Regions from separate parts of the Mesorhizobium sp. WSM1293 genome, predicted to be linked through region 2. Evidence: predicted binding sites of a transcription regulator. Region 2 holds the regulator's gene; each other region holds the start of a gene.
What was found. The regulator LexA, encoded in region 2, represses DNA repair genes until DNA is damaged. The targets are predictions, from matches to a motif close to TGTTCNNNNTGTGTTCNG.

Region 1 (4,249 bases), on a different contig from region 2:
GGCTTTCCTGATGGCTTCCAGCCGAACCGTTGGCGGGCTTCTGCGGACAAAGGGAATGAGGGTTGCGACGGGACACGCGCGCGGCGGATCGGCCAGCCACCAGCCCTCGCTACGCAGTCGGTGAGGCAGGGACCAACGGGGCTTTGCTCGCTTGTGCATGCCGCTTGTCTCGCAAGCGGGCGGGGAAACGGCAGGGCGGATCCGAGGAGGTTTTCCGCAGGCCCGTGCAGTTTTCGTGCAGGGGTAAACGCTGCCGATCTCCCCCCTCGAGGGGGGAGATTGGTAGCTTCATGCCCCGACTTGCCTCGACCAACCACAAGCGGCATAGATCATCCATGGAAACCTATCGCCCGCGCCGCTCCGTGCTCTACATCCCGGCCTCCAGCGACAAGGCCTTGGCCAAGATCGCGCAGCTTGCCTGCGATGCCATCATCATCGACCTGGAAGACGCCGTCGCTCCGGCCGACAAGATCGCCGCCCGCGAAAAACTGGCCGGCATTTTCGCCGGCCATTCCGAGAGACGCTGCGAGATGATCGTGCGCATCAATGCGATATCAGGCGAATGGGGCGCCGACGACCTGCTGGCGGCCGCAAGCTGCGAACCCGACGGCATCCTTCTGCCCAAGGTCGACACGCCGCGCGACCTGCTCGAGGCCGGCGACGTGCTTGACGACAATTTTACCCCCGACAGCGTGAAACTATGGGCGATGATCGAGACGCCCAAGGCGCTGCTCAACATCGGCGCCATCGCCGAACTTGGCCGCGATCCGGCCTCGCGGCTCAATTGTTTGTTGCCGGAACGAATGATCTGGTCAAGGAGACCGGCATTCTGGCGACGCCTGACAGGCGCTACCTCGTGCCATGGCTGATGCAGATGGTGCTGGCCGCACGCGCCGGCGGCATCGACATGCTCGACGGCGTCTCCAACGATTTTCGCGACCTCGACACCTTCGCCCATGAATGCGCGGAAGCCGCGGCCATGGGGTTCGACGGCAAGAGCCTCATCCACCCGGCCCAGATCGAAGCCGCGAACCGCGCCTTCGTGCCGTCCACGGAAGCGGTGGCCGAGGCACGCTCGGTGAAGGAAGCCTTCGCGCTCGCCGAGAATGCCGGCAAGGGTGTGATCGCGCTGAACGGCAGGATGGTCGAACGGCTGCACCTGGCGCAGGCCGAAAAACTGCTGGCGAAGGCAGCCGCCATCGGGTCATAAATGCTCGATGGATGCGAGCGGGCTACAGCTACTCACGACAGGAATTGAACAATGAAACTCTACCGCTTTCTGTCCGCTCCGGACGATGCCAGCTTCTGCCACAAGGTGACAGCGGCGCTGAACAAGGGCTGGCATCTGTTCGGCTCGCCGACCTATGCCTACGACAAGAAGGCCAAAGCGATGCGTTGCGGCCAGGCCGTGGTCAAGGATATCGACGGTCAGGAATACGGGCCCGATACCAAGCTGAGTGACTGGTAGATTTGAAAAGCTCCGACGCAGCGTGTGTTGAGATTCAGGTCAGGCCGAGTCGAAAATGGTGGTTTCCGAGAACCGGAGCGGAGCGTACTTTTGGGTACGTGAGCACCGTTCTACCGCGACGCGGTAGAGCGGGGAAGCGCAGTAAGCCATCATTTGCAGGCCGGCATCACCTGAATATCAGCGCACCCTACTCCGCCGCCTCTTCGATCTTCTCCATATCATCGTCCGACAGGCCGAAATGGTGGCCGATCTCGTGGATCAGCACGTGGGTGACGATGTCGCCCAGCGTCTCTTCGTTCTCGGACCAGTAATCGAGGATGGCGCGGCGGTAGAGCGTGATGCGGTTCGGGCCTTCGCCGGTCTGCGGGTTCCAGCGCTCGGCGATGCCGCGTCCCTCGAACAGGCCGAGCAGGTCGAATGGCGTTTCCAGCGACAGATCGTCCATGATTTCGTCGGTTGGGAATTCGGCGATCTGGATGACGATCTCGCCGGTCAGCTTGCGAAAATCCTCCGGCAGATGGGCGTACGCCTCCAGCGCCAGGAACTCCATTTCGTCCATCGAGGGCGAGAGTTCGTCGTGCCAGGTGCGGGTCTTGTAGATGCGGGCCATGCTTTGTCCTTTGATCCCGGCATATAGGCTTTCGCACCGGAATCGGCAAATGAACGGGCCGATGCGCCTGCGCCATCCCTGCAGAGAGGAATAAATTCCCCATGACTCTGCTTGACTCTTGGGATGCGCTCTGGAATCTATAGGAACATAACAGGAACAATTGTGAGTGGAAGCTGACCGTCATGGCGATGACCGCCGTGGCGCGGGAGACTGTTTTTGCCCTGCGCCGCCAGATCGCGAAAATCGAGGGAACGCTGCCCGAGCGCTTGGCTGCGCCGGCAGCCGCACCCTTTGATGCTGACGTCAACACTGATCTCACAATCGTCCGGCGTGGCATTGCCGCGGCGTTGCCGGATGCGTTCCTGCCTATCGGCGTCGGGCGCCTCGACGCCGCCCTGAGCGGCGGGCTGCCGAAGGCCGCCCTGAGCGAAATCCATGGGCTTGAAACCCGCGATGCCGGGGCCGTCGCCGGCTTCGCTTTGTCGCTCACCAGCCTGATCCTCAAGCAAACGCCGGGGCTGCCGGTGCTGTGGATCGGCACATCGGAGATTTTTCGCGAGGCCGGCTTTCCCTATGCCAGGGGGCTTCACGCCTCGTTCGGCATCGAGCCGGAGCAATTGCTGTTTTCCGAGGCGCCAAGGCTCGTCGATGCACTGTGGGTCGCCGAGGAGGCGGCCCGGATGACGGCGCTCGCCGCCGTCATCCTGGAAATCCGCGGCAATCCGCAGCGGCTTGACCTGACCGCGACACGCCGGCTGCATGCAAGGGCGCAAGCGGCCGGCCGGCCGGTGTTCCTGCTGCGGCAGGCGGCTGGGCCCGAACCGACGGCGGCACCCGTCCGCCTCATCGTCGCCTCGGCGCCGGCGGTGCCGCGCGACACCATCGCCGGGCCGCTGGCCGGCTCGATCGGCCGCCCGGCCTTCACCCTCACCATCGGCAAGAGCCGCACGGCCCTGCCTGGACAATTCACACTGGAGTGGAACCCCGATGAACGCGCATTCGACGAAAGAGCGGGCGACGAAGGAGCAGGTGGGGAAAGAAACCGGCCAAAGAATCCTGTCCCTATGGTTTCCCTATCTGGCGGCGGAAAGGATCCTGCGCCAGCGTCTGGGGCGGTCCTGGCGTTCCCGGCCGTCGGATCACCCCTCTCACCCGCCGCTCGTGATCAGCCATCGCGACCGCAACGCACAGCGCATCTCGGCCCTCGACGAGCGGGCTGAGGCGCTGCACCTGAAGCGCGACATGGGCATCGCCGATGCGCGCGCCATGCATCCGTCGATCGACGTCGTCGAGGCCGATCCGGAAGCCGATCGCCGCCTGCTCGAAGGCCTCGCCGACTGGTGCGACCGCTACACCCCGCTGGTGGCGCTGGACGGGGCAGACGGCCTGTTTCTCGACGTCACCGGCTGCACCCATCTGTTCGGCGGCGAGCGCGCCATGCTGGACGACATCCTGTCGCGCTTCTTCCATCAGGGTTTCGATGTCCGCGCCGGGCTTGCCGCGACGCCGGGCGCTGCCTGGGCGGCGGCACGCTTTTGCGGCGACCGCATCGTTGTGTCAGGCGAGGAGGAGGCGCTGCTGGCGCCCCTGCCGCTGGCCGCGCTGCGCATAGAACCTTCGACCCGCACCAGCCTGGAAAGTGTGGGCCTGCGCACGGCGGGCGCCGTCATGGCGGCACCGCGCGCGCCGCTCGCCCGCCGCTTCGGCGCCCTGCTGCTCCTGCGCCTCGACCAGGCGCTTGGCCGGCTCGACGAGGCGGTGTCGCCGCGCCTGCCCGTCGCGCCGCTTTCGGTCGAACGCCACCTCGCCGAACCCGTCACACTGACCGAGGACATCGAACGGCTGGTGGGCATGCTGGCGGCGACCTTGAAGACCGACCTCGAGCGCCGCGGCGAGGGCGCCCGGACGCTGGCGCTGCTGCTCTTTCGCGTCGACGGCGCCGTCAGCCGCATCGCGCTCGGTACCTCGCGGCCGATGCGCGAACCCATGCTGATCCAGAAACTGTTCCATGAAAGGCTGGCCGCGCTCGAACAGGATATCGATGCCGGCTATGGTTTCGATCTGGTGCGGCTCTCGGTGTTGGCATCAGCCACCTTCGACATGCAGCAGGCCGATCTTGCCGGCGAGGTGACCGACGACGGCGCCGATATCGCGCTGTTCGCCGACCGCAT
Region 2 (4,249 bases):
GATCGGTGTCCTCGATGCGCAGCAGCATCGTGCCGCCGGTGTGCTTTGCATACAGCCAGTTGAACAGCGCCGTGCGCGCGCCGCCTATGTGCAAATAGCCGGTGGGCGAAGGGGCAAAACGGGTGACGACCTTGTCGGACATGGAACTCTCGGAAACCATCTGAAGCGGGGTGCGGTCGCGCGGACTTTCGCGCTTTGCGCGTTCATGTAGCATAGGGTGTCGAGGGCGCAAGGGGCAGACCCGATGGCTGGACGAGGCTGGGGCTCGGATCAGGGCGAGGACGCTGCCATTGGCGTCCGCGAACGGTCCCTGTTTGCGCCTCTGCCAGCCTCATTGCCGCCGCCGTCGCCCCTCGTGCCGGATTCCGGCAAGCTGCCCTTGCAAACGGGTGTCGCCGCCTCTGTTCCGGTTGCCGGAACCGGCAGGATCGTGCGCGTGCGCCGGCAGATCGGCCTGATATCACTGCCTCGCCTGCGCCACAGCGTGAACACGGCGGCGAGCCTGGAACTCGACCGGGGCGTGGCCTTCCTGCTGGTACCGGTCTGCCTTGCGATCGGAGCGATCGGCTATTTTTCGCTGACGGCTGAACCCGACTTTGCGAGACCTGTCGCGGTTGTCATCCTGACGGGGATCTGTGCGCTGGTCTCGCGCTCATGGCCAAAGACCCATCTGTGTTTCATGGCGGCACTTTTGTGCGCCCTAGGACTGCTTGCTGCCAAGGTCGAGACGTGGCGTGCGGGCACACAAATGTTGGGCTCGGAAATCTCGACGCAGGTGACCGGCCGCGTCGTCTCGCTCGACCGGATGGAAACTGGCCGTATCCGGCTGACCATCGACGTAACATCGACCGCAAGACCGAAACTGCGCTATGCGCCGGAACGGGTACGGCTTTCGGCACGCAAGATCCCGGCTGACGTGACCGCAGGCTCGCTCATCACCGGATATGCCAAGCTTTTGCCGCCGACCGGGCCGGTGCGACCGGACAGCTATGATTTCTCCTTCGACAGCTATTTTGCCGGCATTGGTGGCAGCGGATTCTTTCTCGGCAATCCAAAGCTTGTCGTCAGCGATGATGGCGACATGCCGCTGTCGGCCCGAATTTCCTCCAGCGTGGAAAATGCCCGTGAAGGCATCGCCGACCATATCAGGGCGAGCGTCGGCGGCGCCGAAGGCGAGATCGCCGCGGCGCTGATCGTCGGCGTGCGCGCCGGCATTCCCGACGACATCAATGAGGCGATGCGACGTACCGGCATCTACCACATCATCTCCATTTCGGGACTGCACATGGCTCTGGTCGCCGGCACCATCATGGGGTTGCTGCGCGGCGCCTTCGCCTTGTTTCCCGATTTTTCCGCGCGTCGCCCGGTCAAGAAGTATGCCGCTGCCGCCGCACTGTTCTCGATCGCAGCCTACCTCGTCATCTCAGGTATCGTCGTCGCCGCCGAGCGCAGCTTCATCATGCTGGCAGTGATGCTGATTGCAGTTCTGTTCGATCGAGCAGCACTCACCATGCGCAATCTGGCGATCTCGGCGATCGCCGTCATCGTGGTGTCGCCGCATGAGGTGGTCGGCCCGAGTTTTCAGATGTCGTTCGCCGCGACCGCAGCTCTGGTCGGCGCCTATGCCGGCTGGGCGGATCACCGCGCGGGAAAAGCAAGACCGCCGCCGCCGAAGCGATCCTTGCCCGGGTTCCTGACACGAAAATTCCTGCTGGCGGCAATCGGTCTGGCCATGACCTCGATCATCGCCGGCAGCGCCACGACGCTGTTTGCCATCTGGCATTTTCAGCGTGTGTCGCCGCTCAGCCTGTTCGCCAATCTCGCGGTTATGCCGATCGTCACCGTCGTCATGTTCCTGGCCGTCGCCAGCGCGCTGCTGATGCCTTTCGGATTGGATTGGCCAGGTCTCTACCTGATGGGCAAGGGCCTGACGATGATGATCGCCATATCGGGCTGGATCTCCGAGCGTTCGCCTGTCGATGGGGTCGGGCTGATTTCGCAACAGTCGGTCCTGCTGGTGGCCATTGCCCTGGTCATCGCGACGATGGCGACGACATGGCTGCGGCTCGCGGCTCTGCCATTCGCGTTGGCAGGCTTGCTGACCGTCTCGGATACGCGCACGCCCGATGTGCTGATCTCGGAAGACGCCCGGCTGGTGGCGTTGCCGATCGGTGGCGGTGAGCTTGCCGTCAGCCGGCAACGGCCGAACGAATTCACCGTCGACAACTGGAAACGCGCGCTGACATCGGAAACCATCGTCGTTCCGGAAGTGTTCGACAACAGCGATGGGCAATTCGACGTCGCGGATGCCGTTGAGCTACCGCCGGGATCGCCGTTCTATTGCTCCTCAGGCGTTTGCGTGGCCAGGCACATGTCCGGTGCGATCATTGCCTATGTCGAGGACCGCAAGGACACCTGGAAAGCCTGCGGCTTCGCCGAGCTGATCGTCGTCAACGATGCCACCGCCTATGACGCCTGTCACAACCCGCTGGTTCTCGTCATCACCAAGCGGCAACTGGCTCGCAAAGGCAGTGCCGCGGTCTTCTTCGATCGCCAATCGGCGACCACGCCGGCGACGATCAGCTTCGCGGTGGACAGCCCATATCGGCCCTGGCACACGCAACGCAGATACTCTCGCGAGGCGAGGGGGCTGGCACCCTTCAAGAAACCCGAGAAGCCAGTGGTCAACCCACAGCCGTCTCAGTAGCGACGGATCAGGCCGACGAGCTTGCCTTGCACCTTGACCCTGTCCGGCCCGAAAATCCGTGTCTCGTAGGCTGGATTGGCGGCTTCGAGGGCAATCGAGGCGCCCTTGCGGCGGAACCGCTTCAGCGTCGCTTCCTCTTCATCGACCAGCGCCACGATGATCTCGCCGGGGCTGGCCGTATCGGCGTTACGGATGATGACGGTGTCGCCGTCGAAGATGCCGGCCTCGATCATCGAATCGCCCTTGACCTCCAGCGCATAGTGCGCGCCGCCCATGATCATGTCCGGCGGCACCGAAATCGAATGCGTCTGATGCTGGATGGCATCGATCGGCACGCCGGCGGCGATGCGACCCATGACCGGGATCGAAACGGCAGAGACCGCATCGTCGTCATTGCCGGGCGAAGGCATCCGCGAAGGCGCCGGCTTGATCTGCCGGCCAAGAGCACCACCCTGACCAAGACTGCCCTGGATGACGCTTGGCGAAAACTTCTTTGCCGCATTGAGGCCTGGCGCGATGGAGTCCGGCAGCCGCAGCACTTCCAGCGCGCGGGCCCGATTGGGCAGCCGGCGGATAAAGCCGCGCTCCTCAAGGGCCGTGATCAGCCGATGAATCCCGGATTTGGAGGCAAGGTCGAGCGCCTCCTTCATTTCGTCGAAGGATGGCGGAATGCCGCTCTCCTTCAGGCGTTCATGGATGAACATCAGCAGTTCATGTTGCTTGCGTGTCAGCATGGCGGCCCCCAGGTTCCCTGAAACCAGAATCGAAAAACAAACCCAGAACAAACACTATCTGTTCCAGTTGTGTTCTGCAACCGTTTAAAGTTTAATGAATTTGTTAAGGCTGCTGAAATTATTTGGCGCTTGCCAGCGGGTTACGATCGACGGGCGCCACCTTCGGCAATGCGCCTGCTCACATTGAAATTGTTATGGTTAATGACCTGTGGCTTATCCTCTACCAAAGCTTGGCGTTATCTGTCGATCAGCCTCGACAAGGGGCGATTGCAACCTTCGGGACGTTCGTTTGCCGTGAACGAAACGGAGCCAAAACGCCAACGTCAGTTGGGCATTTTGGCTGGAAATTCAGCTCTCCGTCATTTGCCAGGCAGTGAGGGCAGCGACGGCGGATCGCCGGGATCGGTGCGTCAGGTAACGGCTTCCTTGACGGCGAAACGCTGGTCCTTCCATGCACCCGTGCGCAGAATGTCTTCCAGAACCTCAACCGCCAGCCACACATCCTTGTAGCTGACATAGAGCGGCGTGAAGCCGAAACGGATGGTCGACGGTGCGCGGAAGTCACCGATCACCCCGCGCTCGATCAGCGCCCGCATGATTTGATAGCCGTGGTCGTGAAGGAACGACACCTGGCTGCCGCGCCTGGTCGCGTCGCGGGTGGTCTCCAGCGTGAGACCGTAGGCGCCGCACTTGGCTTCGACGAGCTGGATGAACAGTTCTGTCTGCGCGACGCTCTTCTTTCGCAATGCCGCCATGTCGACGTCGCTCCAGATGGCAAGCGCGCCTTTGAGCGCCCGCATCGACAGGA
Region 3 (4,249 bases), on a different contig from region 2:
GCTCCAGCCCGCGTCGTCCGGCAGCGCGCGGCGGCTGGGTATAGACGGCTGATATCTCATGGCCAGCCTCGGCGATCGCGCGCAAGGTCGGCACCGAAAACTCCGGCGTACCCATGAAGATGACGCGAAGGGGCATTTTTTCTTCCGGTATCCTGTCTTCTTGCTCGCGCAGTGTGCCGGCTCAGGCATCCGCTTCAAACGGGTTTACGAGCTTTAGGTCAAGGCCGTCGAAGTCGCGGGACGACCGTCGCGCTATCTTTCCGCTTCGATCTTCTCCATGATTTCCGCGTATTCATCGCCAATTGCGCTTTCAGATACGAAAGCCGAGCGAATTGCAGCCCACGCCGAGAGGCTCGACTCCTCTCGGGCCGGCCTCTCCGCAACTATGCCTTTGCGCAGAAGGCCGATGGCCTTGTCCGAGACGCTCTGGCCGACCTCGCGCGCCGCCAGTTCGATCTCGCGCTTCAAAGGCTCAGGAATGTCCCTGATCAGCATGTCGACCGTCGGCATCTCCATTTGGTGGCAATCCTGCCGACAATAGGCCTGGAGGGGACTCCCGTACCTTATCCCGCGAGCTTGCCCGGCGCCTTGTCCCTGGCGAGCTTCTTGAATTTCTTTACCACCATGTCGCGCTTCAGCTTCGAGATGTGATCGATGAACAGGACGCCATTGAGGTGGTCGATCTCGTGTTGCAGGCAGGTCGCCATCAACCCCTCGGCCTCTATCTCCTGCAATTTGCCGTCGCGGTCGAGATATTTGACCCGCACGGAGGCGGGGCGTTCGACCTCGGCGTAATAATCCGGGATCGACAGGCAGCCTTCCTCATAGACGGAGCGCGCGTCGGCGCTCTCCAGGATTTCCGGATTGATGAAGACATGCGGCGCCGGCGTCTCGTCTTCCTTGGCGAGATCGATCACCAGCAAGCGCAGCGGCTCGCCGATCTGGATTGCCGCCAGCCCGATGCCCGGCGCATCATACATGGTCGCCAGCATGTCGTCGGCTAATTTGCGCAAAGGCGCGTCGACACGCTCTACGGGCTTGGAAACCTGGCGCAGGATGGGGTCGGGAAGGATGATGAGCGGCTTGATCGGCATGGCGTTCCACCTAAGACCTCCAGCGAAACGCGTCAACCGGTTGGCATCAGGCGCGTTCACGTTTTGATCTGTGCTATCGCGGCGAATCGTCTATGCTGTCCACATGAATGATTTGAGCACCATCCTTTCGGAGCCTGTCGCCCGGCTTGGCGCCACAACGATCACGCTCGGCCATGCGCTGGCCTTCGGCGTTTTGCTGTTTCTGGCCCTGTTCGTGGCGCTGGTCATTGCGTTGTGGCGGTCGGCCAAGGCGCGCGCCGTGGCGGCCGCGGAAGCCGCCGATCATGCCCGCGATGCGGAAGTGCGGATGGCCGGCATTCTGCAAAGCCAGGCCGAAATGCAGGGCCGCATGGGCGCCATTGCGGAAGTGTTCGGCGCACGGCAGGCGGAGCTGACGCAATCGATCGGCCAACGCCTCGACGCTATGACCGGCCGGCTCGGCCAGACCATGACCGAGCAGACCAAATCCACGCATGAGAGCCTGGCCAAATTGCAGGAACGGCTGGCGGTCATCGACGTCGCGCAAGGCAACATCCAGTCGCTCGCCGGCCAGGTCGTGCAATTGCAGGCGATCCTCTCGAACAAGCAGACGCGCGGCGCGTTCGGCCAGTCGCGCATGGAGGCGATCGTTGCCGACGGCCTGCCGCACGGTGCCTATGAGTTCCAGGCGACGCTGTCGAACGGCAGCCGGCCCGACTGCCTGGTGAAGATGCCGAATGGCGCGCCGTCGCTGGCCATCGATGCAAAATTTCCGCTGGAAGCCTGGAACGCCATCCGCGCCGCCGATGGCGCCGATCTGCAGAAGGCAGCTTCGCAGGCCTTCCGCCGCGACATCGAGATCCATGTCCGCGATATCTCGGAAAAATACCTGATCCAGGGCGAGACGCAGGACACTGCCTTCATGTTCGTGCCGTCGGAATCGGTGTTCGCCGAGATCCACGAGAATTTCGAGGCGATCGTGCACAAGGCGCACCGTGCGCGCGTCGTCATCGTCTCGCCGTCGCTGCTGATGCTGTCGATCCAGGTCATCCAGGCGATCCTCAAGGATGCCCGCATGCGCGAACAGGCGCACCTGATCCAGGGCGAGGTCATCCGGCTGATGGAGGATGTTGCACGTGTCGATGAGCGGGTGCGCAAGCTGCAGGTGCATTTCGGCCAGTCGGCCAAGGACATCGACGACATACTGGTTTCGACGTCGAAGGTCACCAAGCGCGGCCAGAAGATCGAGGCGCTGGAATTCGGCGCGCAGCCCGACGGCGATGCCGCCGTAGACGCCGCGTCACGGGGGCCCGCCGCCAAGGTCGATACCGGCGCGCGCGTTGCCGATTCGAAAACCGGGCAGCTCAGGCTGAGGGTCGTCGAAGGCGACGATTGAGGCGCGGTGCCGGACCGGCGCTACTGCTCCTCCAACGTGGTCATGCCCTGAAATTCAGGCAGCCAGTGCAGCGCCGAGCGGTGCCATTTCTGCTGTGTCGGGATCAAATCCTGGCGCTGCCGCGCGGTCCCCACGCGAATTCCATAGACCTTCGGACCATCTCCGACAGACGTGGCGTAAAGATGCGAACCGCAGTCGGCGCAAAAGGCCTGGGTGCGCTTGGCGCCGCTCGCCACGATCTTGATGTAGATTTTCGGCGTGCCCTTGGTGATGCGATAGTTGCTTTCCGGCGCCGGAACCGTAAGGCGAAAAGCCGTGCCGGTCAGTTGCTGGCAATCCGTGCAGTGGCAGATCGTGGTCTTTTCCGGATCGACCTCCGCCTCGTAGGTGATGGCGCCACAATGACAGCCGCCGTCTATTCTCATCTTCGTTCCTCCAAAGCCCCTTCAATCTAGCGGCGCAAGGCCGTGAGGCAATGGCACGGTTTTAGTCCAGGGCAGGATCGGATGCGGAATCGATCAGCCTGCGCCGCTGCTCCCAGGTGCCTGACGTCTGCGGCTTGACGAACAGCCGTGTGATCTCCGGCATTTCCTTCTTCAACTGCGCCTCCAGGCGCTCGACGCAAGCTTCGATCTCGGGCGCCGTCAATTGGTCCTCGAACTCGATGCTGAGCCCGGCGACGATCTCCGTCGGCCCCATATGGACGGTCAGGACGCCGTTCGCCCGCTGCACCGCCGGATCCTGCTGGGCGATCGCCAGCACTTTCATCTGCACCTCGGGCGACGCCGGCTCGCCGATCAGCAGGCCCTTGCTTTCGCGGGCCAGGAAGATCGCGGTCGCGCCAAGGATCAGCCCGATGCCGATAGAGGCGGCGCCGTCGAGCTCCGGCATCTCCAGCAGTTCCGCCGCCAATATGCCGGCGAAAGCGACGATCAGGCCGAGAAGTGCCGCACTGTCCTCGAACAGCACGGTGTAGACGCTCGGATCCTTGCTCGACTGCACGGCCTGCAGCCAGCCTTGCCTGCCCTTCTGCCGGCGAAACTCCTTCAGCGCCACCCACCACGAACTGCCTTCGAACAGGAAGGAAAGGCCCAGAACAATATAGTTGACCTTGGCGTTGGCGACCGGCTCCGGCGCCATGATATGGACCACGCCTTCGTAGAACGACACGCCGGCGCCCAGCGCGAAGACGAGGAGCGCGACGATGAAGCTCCAGAAGTAGAGTTCGCGGCCGTGGCCGAGCGGATGCGTGCGATCGGCAGGGCGAGCGGCGCGGTGCATGCCGTAGAGCAGCAGGCCGCCATTGCCGGTATCGACCAGCGAATGGACGCCCTCCGACAGCATCGCCGAACTGCCGGTAAAGGCGGCGGCGGCGAACTTGGTCAGCGCGATGGCGAGATTGCCGGCGAGCGCCGCGTAGATCACCTTTTTTGAGCCGCCGTGCCCGGCCATGGCATTTACCCCCGTTCAAGGCGCAGTCTAGCGGCCAGGCCGCTAAAGCTCCACAGGCATCACACCGTGCGAATGTCGGGTCGTCCACGGCAGCGGCCATGAGAGATCGGTCTATGGAAAACGGCGACTACTCGATGATCTCGCTGGTCCACACCTTGAAGCCGGCAAGCGTTCCCGGGCCGAAAATATGGGTCAGCGGCACGTCGGCGGCGTCGCGGCCGGAGGCGATCAGGATGCGGCCGATGCGCGGTGCATTGTTGCGCGGGTCGAAGACATGCCAGCGGCCGCCGAGATAGACTTCCATCCAGGCGCAGAAATCCATGCTTGC

Region 1: M729_RS0121915 (metallopeptidase family protein) is a predicted target of LexA. The motif match lies at 2,220-2,237, and genes of this name have one in related genera.
Region 3: M729_RS0106475 (DNA recombination protein RmuC) is a predicted target of LexA. The motif match lies at 1,148-1,165, and genes of this name have one in related genera.

The regions. Positions count from the first base shown of each region.
Region 1 covers NZ_AZUV01000018.1:74,434-78,682, reverse strand. The annotation lists partial or broken gene M729_RS01000000135570 (CoA ester lyase) at 336-1,210, shown strand; gene M729_RS0121920 (DUF1737 domain-containing protein) at 1,262-1,468, shown strand; gene M729_RS0121915 (metallopeptidase family protein) at 1,656-2,078, opposite strand; gene M729_RS0121910 (hypothetical protein) at 2,261-3,298, shown strand; gene M729_RS0121905 (DUF6504 family protein) at 3,240-4,249, shown strand, end outside.
Region 2 covers NZ_AZUV01000008.1:210,766-215,014, forward strand. The annotation lists gene gltX (glutamate--tRNA ligase) at 1-142, opposite strand, end outside; gene M729_RS0110880 (ComEC/Rec2 family competence protein) at 245-2,707, shown strand; gene lexA (transcriptional repressor LexA) at 2,701-3,441, opposite strand; gene kynU (kynureninase) at 3,852-4,249, opposite strand, start outside.
Region 3 covers NZ_AZUV01000004.1:198,959-203,207, reverse strand. The annotation lists gene fmt (methionyl-tRNA formyltransferase) at 1-136, opposite strand, end outside; gene M729_RS0106485 (hypothetical protein) at 253-516, opposite strand; gene def (peptide deformylase) at 564-1,094, opposite strand; gene M729_RS0106475 (DNA recombination protein RmuC) at 1,198-2,469, shown strand; gene M729_RS0106470 (GFA family protein) at 2,490-2,894, opposite strand; gene M729_RS0106465 (cation diffusion facilitator family transporter) at 2,956-3,921, opposite strand; gene M729_RS0106460 (transglutaminase family protein) at 4,049-4,249, opposite strand, start outside.